DNA from 2 places in the Enterococcus sp. PLH-Efm8 genome. Region 1 is predicted to be linked to the other one. Evidence: riboswitches for the same ligand, from Rfam matches in the RefSeq annotation. Region 1 holds a riboswitch; the other holds the start of a gene.

Region 1 (5,992 bases):
CAGCATGAATACAAAAGCTAAAAGTTGGAGTGTTTATAGTAGTATTCTGTTGTTGATTGGCGGATTCGTCTTATTGTTCAATCCATTCAAAAGTTTGATGCTTCTATTCCAAATATTCGGCTTTATTTTGATTTTCATGGGCATCCAGGAGATTATCAATTTCATCAGAATAAGAAAAATGACTATACGTTAATCATTTTTAGTTATTAAAATAGACCGTATAAAAACCAACAATCCAAAAAAATCTTTTGGATTGTTGGTTTTTTTGTGAGTATATTTTCCTATTTTTTCAATAATGTATGTTATGCTAAGTTCGGGCTATATTTTATACAAAGGAATGATGAGAATGGAATTTATTGGTATTTTATGCCTGATATTGATTTCAACAACGATTGGCTCACATATCTCGCGGAGATTAGGTATCCCAGCAGTGATTGGACAATTACTTGTTGGTGTTTTGCTAGGCCAAGCTGGATTGAATTGGGTCAAACCTGATATTCTAGTCCATGACTTTTCGGAGATTGGTGTGATCTTATTAATGTTTTTAGCTGGTCTGGAAAGTGATTTATCTCTTTTGAAAAAATATTTCCGACCTGGTATGTTCGTTGCTTTGCTTGGGATCATCTTCCCGGTTGTTTTTGGCTGGTTGACAGGCAAAGCATTCCAAGTTTCGGGAAATGAAGCGATTTTCTTTGGGATTATTCTTGCGGCAACTTCTGTCAGTATTTCAGTAGAAGTATTAAAAGAACTAAACGTAGTGAATACAAAAGAAGGATCAACAATTTTGGGTGCTTCTGTGGTAGATGACATTTTAGTCGTTTTAGTTCTAAGTTTCAGCCTATCTTTTCTAACGGGGGAAGCTTCTAGCAATGCTTCTTTACCGCTTGTTTTGATTGAACAGCTAATTTATTTTGTTTTTATTTTCTTATTAGTCAAATGGATTGCGCCTTTCCTACTTTCATTTGCAGAAAAAGTGTACGCAAATTCTTCTATTATCATCGTATCGCTAGTTATTTGTTTAGGAATGTCTTACGTAGCGGATCTTGTTGGGCTTAGCTCTGTCATTGGTGCTTTTTTTGCTGGGATAGCTGTCAGTCAGACAAAGGTTAAAGAAGAAGTATACCACAATGTAGAGGCTTTAGGATATGCAGTATTTATACCAGTATTTTTTGTCAGTGTAGGATTAGAAGTTGATTTTTCTGACTTTAGTGAACAACTACTCTTTATTTCTATATTGACGCTTGTAGCGATTTTGACCAAATTGCTTGGAGGTTATTTTGGTGCTCAGATTGCCGGTTTTTCTCAACATAGTTCATTGATGGTCGGTGCTGGTATGATTTCGCGTGGAGAAATGGCTTTGATCATTTTACAAATTGGACAGCAAAGTCAATTGATCGAACCACAGTACTATTCACCTTTAGTTATCGTGATTTTATTAAGTACACTTATTTCTCCACTTGTTCTCAAATATTTTACAAAAAAAGTTTATGAAGTGTGAGTAAATCAAAAAGAAGTTGTGAAAGAGACATCGTGAAAACCGTTTATTTGAAAAAAGGACTGTGACGATAACGCCACAGTCCTTTTACTGTACTTAAAAAGCAATTTTTTATTGATAATTTTGGTTGAGGTATTGCAATAGTTCCGATGCTCGTTTGGTTGCTGAATCATCATCTTCTTTATTTTCCAACATGCTGACCATCATATAACCTTGGTTATCAAGATTGAAAGCAAACAAGAAACTGTTCTCTTGCCCCTTTACATCCTGTTTTTCTTTGATTTCCGCTGTACCAGTTTTCGCTGCCAACGGAATCCCTAAAGCAGAAAGAGAATGTGCTGTACCATTTACATCTTGCACAACTTCTCTCAGATCTGGCACGATCGTTTGTACTGCTGTTTCGCTGATGACATTCTTCTTATCTTTTGTCTCTTTATCTGGAATCAATTTAGGATAGACAAGTGTGCCATTGTTGGTAAAAACAGAATACATTGCTGCTTGCTGGATAGGAGTAATTAGAAGTTCGCCCTGTCCATATCCAGTATCAGCTAGCAAGATATCTGAGTTAAAGCTATCTTCATTAGAAATTTGTGCTGGATTCATACTAATTGGCAAATCAAGGTCTTCACCAAAAATGAATTTATCTAAGCCTGTACGAAATTTTTTCTCACCCATTTTCAACGTTTCTTGTGCCGCATATATATTATCGGAATAGATCAAAGCAGTTTTTAAGTCTACTTGTGATACATCACTACTGACACGCGTTGTTTTAAAAGATCCCCAAGAACTGTCTTTTTGCCATTTAAGCCCGTTGATCGTCAACACTTCATTTGGATCGATAGTGCCGTTGTCGAGACCGATTGCTGCTGTAATCATTTTAAACGTAGATCCAGGAGCATAACCTGTCGCAAATCGGCTGATGAATGGATGTTCAGGATTTTCTTCATAAGCTTTGTAATCTTCTTGTGAGATCCCGTTTGTCATTTTGTTTGGATCATAGCTTGGAGAGCTAGCAAGCGCAAGAAGATCACCGGTTTTTGGCGTTGTCGCAACAGTTGATGCAGCTTTTCCTCCTAGACTGTCAAAAGCTATTTTTTGTGCCTTCGCATCGATTGTCAATTTGATATCTTTGCCATTTTGAACTTCATGTTCGATCAGAACTTTTTTCTCTACACCGTCTGCATCTGTAATGCTTAATTTCCCACCTGTTGTCCCACGAAGATCCTTATCAAAAGCCATCTCCAAACCTGAGCGACCGATTTTTCCATTACTGCTTAATTCTGGATTCTTATCAATATCTTCTGCTGTGATATCTCCCACGTAACCAATCAGCTGAGCAGCTGCTTCACCCAAAGGATAATATCTGCCGTCTACTTCTTGAATGGTAGCTCCAGCTGGAAGTTCTGGCGTTGCTCCATCAATGATTTTCAATGGGACAAAGTAATCGGGTTGTACCCAGCTTTGTGAAATCGCCTGATTGATAGCATCTTCTGTTAAGTCGAAGGAGGAAGCAATCGCTTTGATATTGGCTGTTTTTTCGCCTCCATCTCCAAGTTTACTTGGAACGACTCCTAATTGTTTTAGTTTGCCTGTTGTTGCTAATGGTTCACCATTTCGATCTATAATATTCCCTCTTGCTGCTTCTTGTGTGGTCAGGCTTACTTTGTCATTTCCTTCCATTTCTGGAAAAACCAAGTTGGGTTGCCAGTTGATCGTGGTTTGACCATCATTTCTGTCTAATGTTCCTTTATAAGAAAGATCTTTCAATTCACCTAATGAGGTATTCATCTTTGCTTTATATGAAAAACTGTAAGTAGAATCGTCTTTTTTATCTACTTTTAGATTCGATATCTGAAGTCCTTTGACATCAGCAGCACCGTATATATTCTGGTATTTATCTAAGATCTCTTTTTCAGATAATGCACTTTTATTTGCCGCCTTTTTTGATGTCATTTCTGCAGCTTTGTTATAATCTCCCTTGTTCAAAGCTTGGACAAATTGCTCAACTGTCTTTTCTCCAGCTTCTACTGCTTGGGTTTCTTGATAGTGCTGGTAGTAAAAATAACCGCCACCCGCAGCTGCTATTAAGATCACTGCGCCGGCAATATAAGCGCCTGTTCGATTTTTGCCGTGCTTGTCACTTCTTTTCATTTTTTCCTCCTTCTCTTGCTTGTCATTCCTTTATTTCACTATTTATACCTGTTTATTCTAACATATGTCTTTGAGGAAATCCATACCACAATCCAGAAGCACACTTTCTGGAAGGTTCGTTTGGATACTACCAAGTAATTTCCCAACCGCTTTGGGTAGCTTGAATATTGAAGTTACGTCTTTCAGCTGCTGAGAGATAGCTTTGATCACTTGCTGCTGCCTTCTGATCCTCCCGAAGTCTCCTTCTTTGTCTTCCCGAAATCGAGCATACTGGAGTAAAGTATTACCATCCATCACTTGCTCTCCTTTGTTTATATATACGCCATCTAAATCTAGAGATTTTTCTGCATCGATCTTGACTCCACCAGGAAACAGTTCATTAACGCAATCGATAAAATCTTGAAATGTGATACTTGCATAATAGGGAGCTTCAAATTTGAAATTTTCCTTTAATGTTTGATTTAATAAATCAACTCCCCCATAAGAGTAAGCTGCATTTATCTTATTCATTCCGTAACCTGGAATATCGACATATGAATCTCTCATGATAGAGATCAGTTTTGCTTGTTGTGTTTTCTGGTTGTATTGTGCAACCAGAAGTGAATCCGAGCGACCTCCACCAATCGATCTTTTTTCACCGCATCTCCTCCTCACACAGCAATCCACTTGTCAGGTGAGGAGCGAGTTTGTCTCATCAAATAAGTCAGTCACAAAAATATAAAGAAAAGGTCAGAAACCTTTTCGAACAAGAATTCTGACCTAGCATCATCTCATCGTCCGAGTTTTAGCACTATACAACGTAAAGAAAACATTCTTAGCTATTGGAAAAAGCCTTAATCCAACAGTTTCTGTTTTACCCATTGGCGACTTTCGACGTTTCTGGGCAACAGCCTATGTTTGTATAGGAGCCTCACCTAACAAGGTTATTACTATATTCTATTTACGAGTTCATGATAGACTTTTCCTAATGATTAGGCAATGGAATTTGAAATGAAATAGTGAAATTTAACAATCTTTAATATTTTTTAGAAAAAAATAACAAATAAGTTGAAAGAATCCCGTTGCAAATTCTTTCAGTTGCACCAGGATTCTTTGATAATTTTTTAGTTTTATGTGTTTTTTTATATGTTTTTTCACTTTTCGGAATAAATATTTATTTGTTAAAGTAATTAAACAATCCGCTAATCGTTTGATCTGGCATTTCTATTTCCTTACCATCTAAAGTAACAGTAGTAACGACAAAATGGTCTTGCAATGGCGGAACTTCTAAGTACTGCCCTTGCAGAAAATCATTCACTGTTTCATATTCTTTTTTCATTTCTTTTGAATCTGTCGATGGTTTATAGCTTATTTTTAACATAACTAGTGCTCCTTTTTATTCGGGACGTGCAATCGTGAAAATTTCTCCTATTGCTGCATAATCATTTCCTGCCAAACGGCTTACAGCATTCAATTTTCTTGGATCGATCCTTCCTGTCTTATCATCATAGACTGTTTCATTTAAATGATATTTCTGTACTTCTAGCAAAAATAAATCAGCTGTTACTTTATTTTTATTCCGTATCTCGACATGTTCATATAAGGATGTTTCAAAACGAACTTTTGCTTCTGTCAATGCTGGTACTGAAATGATTACTGAATCAGTTAAAGTCAAGTCAGTCAGGTACAGTTCGCTTTCCTCATTAGGCAGATTGGCTGCTGTTTTATTTACTTCTTCTACGTTGTCCTCATCAAGGATATGGATAACAGCTTCTCTTGTCTCAAGAATATTCTTTGCTGTGTCTTTTACTGCATCTTGTTTTCTCTGGATCGCCAAGGATAAGATGGGTCGATTCGAACTGACGATATTGAAGTAACTGAAGGGTGCGATATTCACTATATCTTTTGCTGATTTAGTCGTTACTACTGCTACTGGTCTAGGGATGACTGAACCAATCAGCAACTTGTAATTTTCACGTTCTGTCAATTCTGAAGGACTCCGTTCAAACATGGTTTCGCCTTCTTTCTATAAAATTCGTTAAAAAGCAGATCTTGAAGACAAAATGAAAAGTAATGCTTTTTTCATCTTCTTAGAATCTGCTTTAAACTATCTATCAATTTTTCTTTTTTGTCAAGAATCTGTGCCGTGCGTGTTTTTTAGTTATTTGCTTTACTTGCGGCTTCGACATATCTTTTAGTGATCAATTGCGGACGGGTGATAATAGATCCAACTACGACTGAAAAAGCACCTAATTCATATGCTTTCTCTACTTGTTCAGGAGAGTCAGTATGTCCTTCCATAATTACTGGGATATCGACTTGTTCTATGATTTGATTCAATAAATCAAAATCAGGTGTCTGCGTCTT
Region 2 (5,992 bases), 850 kb from region 1:
TGCCTAGTTTCATATGACGTTCTTTTAAGTCTGCCAATATTTCTTTTGCATATGGTTTTAAGTGGATGGCTCCGCTTGTCAGCTGTTGATAAAAATATTCTTCACGCTTCGCTCGGACTTCCTGTACTTTTTCAGGGCTACCTGCTGCTTTCACTAAAATATCAAAACTTTGTTTCCAGTTTTTTCCGCCCCAAGCGTCAACGATTTCTTTTGGGATATGGATATCAAATTGCTGAAATCCCCAAAGCCAGCCATCACGATACGTTTTTTCTGTGTCAACTAACAAACCATCTAAATCAAATATTGCACCTTTCATCTATACATTAATCCTTTCCAAAACAATACACATAGTTTAGCACGACTGGTCCAAAAAGAACAGAAGCAAAGAACCAGCCTTCTCGTTTATAAGAGTTCTTGGAATCGACGGATATAGATTTTCTTCACAGCTGTCACAAGCGCCAGATAAGCGATGACTGTAGCAAATAACCATAACCAGTAATTGCCAGGAAGTGGCATCAAGCCTAATTCAGCACCAAAACTTGTAAAAGGAAGGACAGAACCGACAATAATTCCTAATGTAGTGATAACAAACATGGCAAATGTTGCGTTGCTTTGGATAAATGGTACTTTCGGTGTACGCAGTGCATGGAGCACTAAGGTTTGTGTCCATAGTGATTCGACAAACCATCCTGCATGGAATAATGCGATGAAAATCACTCGCTGTGAACTATCCAATGTATGGAAACTTCCGCCCACTACAGCAGGACAAATAACAAAATACATCAACAAGTAAGTAGTAATATCAAATATCGAACTTGTTGGACCAAAGTAAACCATGAATTCCCCAATACTAGATGCATTCCATTTTTTTGGCTCGTCCAAATATTCTTTATCCATCCGATCCCATGGCAAGGAAATGCAGGAAACATCATAGATCAGATTCAAAAACAAAAGTTGTAAAGGCAGCATTGGTAAAAATGGCAGGAACGTACTTGCAATCAGCACGGAAAACATATTGCCAAAATTAGAACTTGCTGTAGCCTTGATATATTTCATGATATTCCCAAAAGTTTCTCGTCCAGAAAGAAGGCCTCTTTCCAAAATCGTCAAATCTTTTTCTAAAAGGATCACGTCTGCAGATTCTTTCGCAATATCCACAGCTGTATCTACAGAAATACCGATATCAGCCACTTTCATTGCAGGAGCGTCATTGATACCATCTCCTAAAAATCCGACAGTATGACCATTTTTACGTAAAGCTGTCGTCAAACGTGCTTTTTGCTGAGGATTCAATTTTACGAATACTTCATGGTCTTCAGCTACTTGTGCTAATTCATGATCACTCATTTCCGAGATTTTCTCACCGGTAACCAATTCATTGATCTCTAGACCTACTTGACGGCACACTGAACGTGTAACTAATTCGTTGTCCCCAGTCAGAACTTTTACAGCTACACCATGTTCTTTCAGAGCTTTCAACGCTTGTTTCGTTGTTTCTTTTGGTGGATCAAGGAAAGCAAGATAACCAATCAAAACCATGTCTGACTCATCTTTGACTGAAAATTCTCCAACGACGCTTGGATTGGTCTTTTGTGCGACACCAATCACTCGTAAGCCATCTTCATTAAGTGACTGTACTTTTGCAAGTACGGCTTCTTTTCGTTCTTTTGTTAATGGTGTAACAGTACCGCCAAGATCAATAAATTTAGAAATGTTCAGCATTTCTTCAATCGCGCCTTTTGTGATCATTTGTGTTTTACCAGCTGGATCAGCAACCACAACACTCATACGACGACGTTCAAAATCAAAAGGAATTTCATCCACTTTTTGATAATTGATCTTATCTGTATCTAAAGTTTCTGTTGCTTCATCAATGATAGCCACATCTAACAAATTTTTCAGCCCTGTTTGATAGTAGCTATTTAGATACGCATGGCGCAAAACACGATCATCTTCATTTCCTTCACAATCCATATGATATTCAAGAATGATTTTATCTTGTGTCAATGTCCCCGTTTTATCCGTACATAACACATCGATTGCACCAAAGTTCTGGATGGCATTCAAATTTTTGATCACTGTTCCTTTTTTGGCCATCACACTTGCTCCTTTGACCAAATTCGTCGTAACGATCATTGGAAGCATTTCAGGTGTTAGACCAACTGCTACAGATAGTCCAAAAAGAAAAGCTTCTAGCCAATCCCCTTTTGTAAGCCCATTGATGACGATAACTGCTGGAGCCATCAATGACATAAATTTGATCAGTAGCATGGATGTTTTATGGATGCCTAATTCAAAGCTTGATTGAATTGGTTTTTCAGATAGCGTTTCTGCTACATGACCAAATAGTGTTTCATTTCCAACAGAAACAATGATTCCTTCCGCACTTCCACTGATGACATTACTTCCCATAAAGACAAGATTTTCGTAACTTGTTTCGCTTTGCTGATCGTCTTCACATACTTTCGCATGCTTTTCTACTGGATAGCTTTCCCCTGTCAATGCTGCTTGGGAAATGAATAAATCCTTTGCGGACAATAAACGCATATCCGCTGGTATCATATCCCCTGCTGAAAGCCGAACAAGATCTCCACAGACGATTTCTTCCATAGGAATCTCTGTGTACTTTCCATTACGTTTTACAGCTGCCGTTACTTTCACAAGTGATTTCAGTTTTTCAGCCGCTTGATTGGAACGTACGGACTGAATCAACGTCATTGTCCCGCTGACGATAACCATAGTGAAGATAATGGCTACACCGAAAAGATCTTTATCTCCAGGAGCTGCTAATACATATTCCGTGATGAATGAAATAATTCCTAATGCGATCAACACTAATGTAAATGGCGTGATGTATGCTTTCAATATTTCTACAATGAATGGTGTTTTTTTGCCATATGAAATCGCATTTTCACCGTAATTTTCTCTTGAACGTTCGATTTGTTCTTCTGTCAATCCATTTGCTGATGCATGGAATAGTTCAAATAATTCTTGTTTCGTTTTTCCAGCAAAAGCTGCATAGATTTTTTGTGTATCTTTCTTTTTTTCCATCTCAATCTCTCCTTTGTGTCCAAAAGACAGCTGTTCTCGCTGCTTTTGGTCTTTAGCTATTCATCGGATCGATAGAGAAAAAACTGAAAGGGGCTGAGAACAGATAGATAATAGCCCTGGCCTTTCCTCTAGATCCTTGTTTTTCGAATGACTGTCATCCATTTGTTCTCATCTCCTTTACTAAGTAATTTTAATTCATGACTTCCAATCATTTTTCGAATAGTTATTTTTCCAATTAGACCACCTCCTTTTTATTTTTCACCGATGGGGATTTGCGGCAACAAAAAAACCTCTCGCCAAATACTCAGCGAAAGGTTTGAAAAAGCATATTAAAAAAAGCTTCTCAGATCTCATCGTTGAGTTTTGACACTGTACAACGTAAAAAGCAGATACCTGCTTTTAGCTACCTTATGAAAAGCCTTATCTCGACAATTCCTGTTCTACCCATTGGCGTCTCTCGACGTTTTTGGGCAGTAGCCTATGTTTGTATAGGAGCCTCACCTAACAAATCTTATTCGGTTTTCCTTCGTTAATATAACAACTAAAAAAGAGGATGTCAAATCAATTTTCCATGTTTTTCATACTTTTTTTAAAATACACACGTTATATTCCTGTCTCACGCGGTTTTATTTGTCTCATTTTCCACCTCCCGCTATAATAGAAATATAGTAGGAAACGAGGTGCTGTTATGGAAAGAACACTTGTTATTATCAAGCCAGACGGCGTGAGACGCCATTTAGTCGGAAGCATCATCCAACGTTTTGAAGCAAAGGGACTGGCCATTGCTGAAATGAAGTTTGAAACTATGACTCCTGAATTAGCAAAAGAACATTATCAGCACTTGACTGAGCGCAGTTTTTTTGATGAACTGATCGATTACATGACTTCCGGTCCTGTCGTTTATCTTGTGCTGGTCGGCGAGGAAGTGATCGATATCGTCCGTAAGATGGTTGGAGCAACAAAAGCTGCCGATGCTGTTCCAGGTACGATCCGAGGAGACTACGCGCTGCCGGGGACTGAAAACATCATTCACGCTTCTGATTCCCGTGATGCTGCGGTAAAAGAGATCGCCCGCTTTTTCCCGCCATTCGATATAAACAAACCGTCTGAAAAAGCGGCGAAGTGATACAAATTCTAAACTGCTGGTCTAGTTGCTGGGTTCAGCAATGGCCAGCAGTTTTTTCTCTAAGGACCTCCGTTGATTCTTTCCTAACATATATTCGAGCACTGTGAAGAATTCTTGGTAGTCTTTCGTCTTTTCTTCCCCTAAAGCAGCAGAAATCAATCTTTGATAATAATCTGCCATCAATGTTTCATAGATCACTGTACTTCTTTCTTTATGTGATAAGCTCCGTTTCATATCTTCATTCACACTACGTGCCTTTTTCAACCGACCATTTTCTATATAAAACGAAGTCAGGTTCATTAAAAAAGTAAAGAGATACTGCTCATGATTGTTCAACTGTGCTAATCGTCGCATTCTTTTTTTGATTTTCAAATAATTGTTCTCAATGAACCGATCACTGAATATCCAAGGAAAATCAGCTAGAATAGATAGTTCAAATTGACCATAGTCTGGTATCTGCATCAAGTATTCTTCAATGATTCGGCATTCATAACGTAAAAATTCAAATTCTGTCTCAGATACTTCTGTTTTTTCGACCATGTGAAGATTCAAAACCAAATAATACAGATCTTCTGTTTTCTTAAAATGCCTACGGTTATTGCTGATCTCTTTATAAGGATCAAAGCTGTCTTCTTGTACCCGATCTAGCATTCGTCTTTTTTTCTTTAACTTTATTGGTTCATCCAGCTGGTTTCGCATCCATTCATATTCTGCAAGTGTCATGTTCATTCGCTCTAAAAATGATCTCAATGTTACAAATGACATTTTTTTCACTGAATTTGTCTCAATCCCGACTAGAGAAGTCTTAAAACAGATTCCTTCCGCTAATTGGGACTGTGTCAACTTCTTGTTGACTCGAAGTTTCTTGATCAATTCACCATCATACATAATAGTTCTCCTTTTTAATTTAAATTTTTCCACATTCAATAAATAGATACGTTAAAAAGGAAAAATACACGAAAAAAATAAAAAAATGTTTTTTTCATAAAAAATACCAACCTTCAAGCATTAGAATGTTGTCTAACTACTGAAGGTTGGTTTGATTGTTTATTGATTATTTTTTTGCTGTTCAACGTCTGTTCTTGTTACTGGATATAAGTTGGTTGTTGTTTTATTACCATTTTTTGAAAAGACACTTGTCGAATGTTCGCCTTTTTGCTTTTCGATTGCTTCATTACGTTCCGCTTCATTTTTATAGTCATATTTTTTCGGATCAATCGTCTCAAATCCGTTTGGCACATAAAACCGCAAGAGATTTTCCTGATTCAGCTTATCTGAAAGACTTAACGCAGTCTTGACTTTTTCCTGATCTTTGGAGATTTCCTCATCGATTCCTGCTGCTTTCGTATCGATGATTTCTCCTGTCTGATTATTGTAAGCTTTTCCTCCTAGGACGGTGTATTTGGGTGTCACAAAGTTCCCATTTCGAAAAGCAACTACTTGATCATGCTGAGAAGATAATAAGTCTGTACCAAAATGAAGATAATCTTTATCATCGATTCCCAATAGATGTAGTAATGTCGGCAAAACATCGATTTCTCCACCGTATTCATGATTGACTGTCCCTTTAGTATAACCAGGCATATGGATCATCAATGGCACTCGTTGCATCTGTGCGTTGTCAAATTCATCCCATGTATCTGGATCTTTACCAAGAGCGCTTGCTAAATCTTTATTATCTGTATTCGAGATCCCAAAATGATCCCCGTAAATCACAAAGATTGAATTTTGGTAAATACCAGATTTTTTCAAATACGTAAAAAATTGTTCCAATGATTGATCCAGATAATGTGCCGTTCGAACATAATTATCTAC

The links. A riboswitch is a leader RNA that binds a small molecule or an ion and turns the genes downstream of it on or off. The one in region 1 is predicted to bind magnesium.
Region 2: it holds a riboswitch for magnesium, as region 1 does, so the genes downstream of both, mgtA (magnesium-translocating P-type ATPase) here and ACIFUW_RS07045 (LCP family protein) in region 1, are expected to answer to the same signal.

What each region holds. Positions count from the first base shown of each region.
Region 1 covers NZ_CP172568.1:1,422,376-1,428,367, forward strand. The annotation lists gene ACIFUW_RS07030 (HdeD family acid-resistance protein) at 1-193, shown strand, start outside; gene ACIFUW_RS07035 (cation:proton antiporter) at 347-1,498, shown strand; gene pbp4 (penicillin-binding protein PBP4(5)) at 1,607-3,646, opposite strand; partial or broken gene ACIFUW_RS07045 (LCP family protein) at 3,713-4,261, opposite strand; M-box (ykoK) riboswitch at 4,409-4,575, opposite strand; gene ACIFUW_RS07050 (hypothetical protein) at 4,800-5,006, opposite strand; gene ACIFUW_RS07055 (flavin reductase family protein) at 5,022-5,636, opposite strand; gene ACIFUW_RS07060 (N-acetylmannosamine-6-phosphate 2-epimerase) at 5,783-5,992, opposite strand, start outside.
Region 2 covers NZ_CP172568.1:573,598-579,589, reverse strand. The annotation lists gene ACIFUW_RS02740 (HAD family hydrolase) at 1-316, opposite strand, end outside; gene mgtA (magnesium-translocating P-type ATPase) at 403-3,051, opposite strand; M-box (ykoK) riboswitch at 3,393-3,567, opposite strand; gene ndk (nucleoside-diphosphate kinase) at 3,740-4,177, shown strand; gene ACIFUW_RS02725 (Rgg/GadR/MutR family transcriptional regulator) at 4,199-5,065, opposite strand; gene ACIFUW_RS02720 (LTA synthase family protein) at 5,225-5,992, opposite strand, start outside.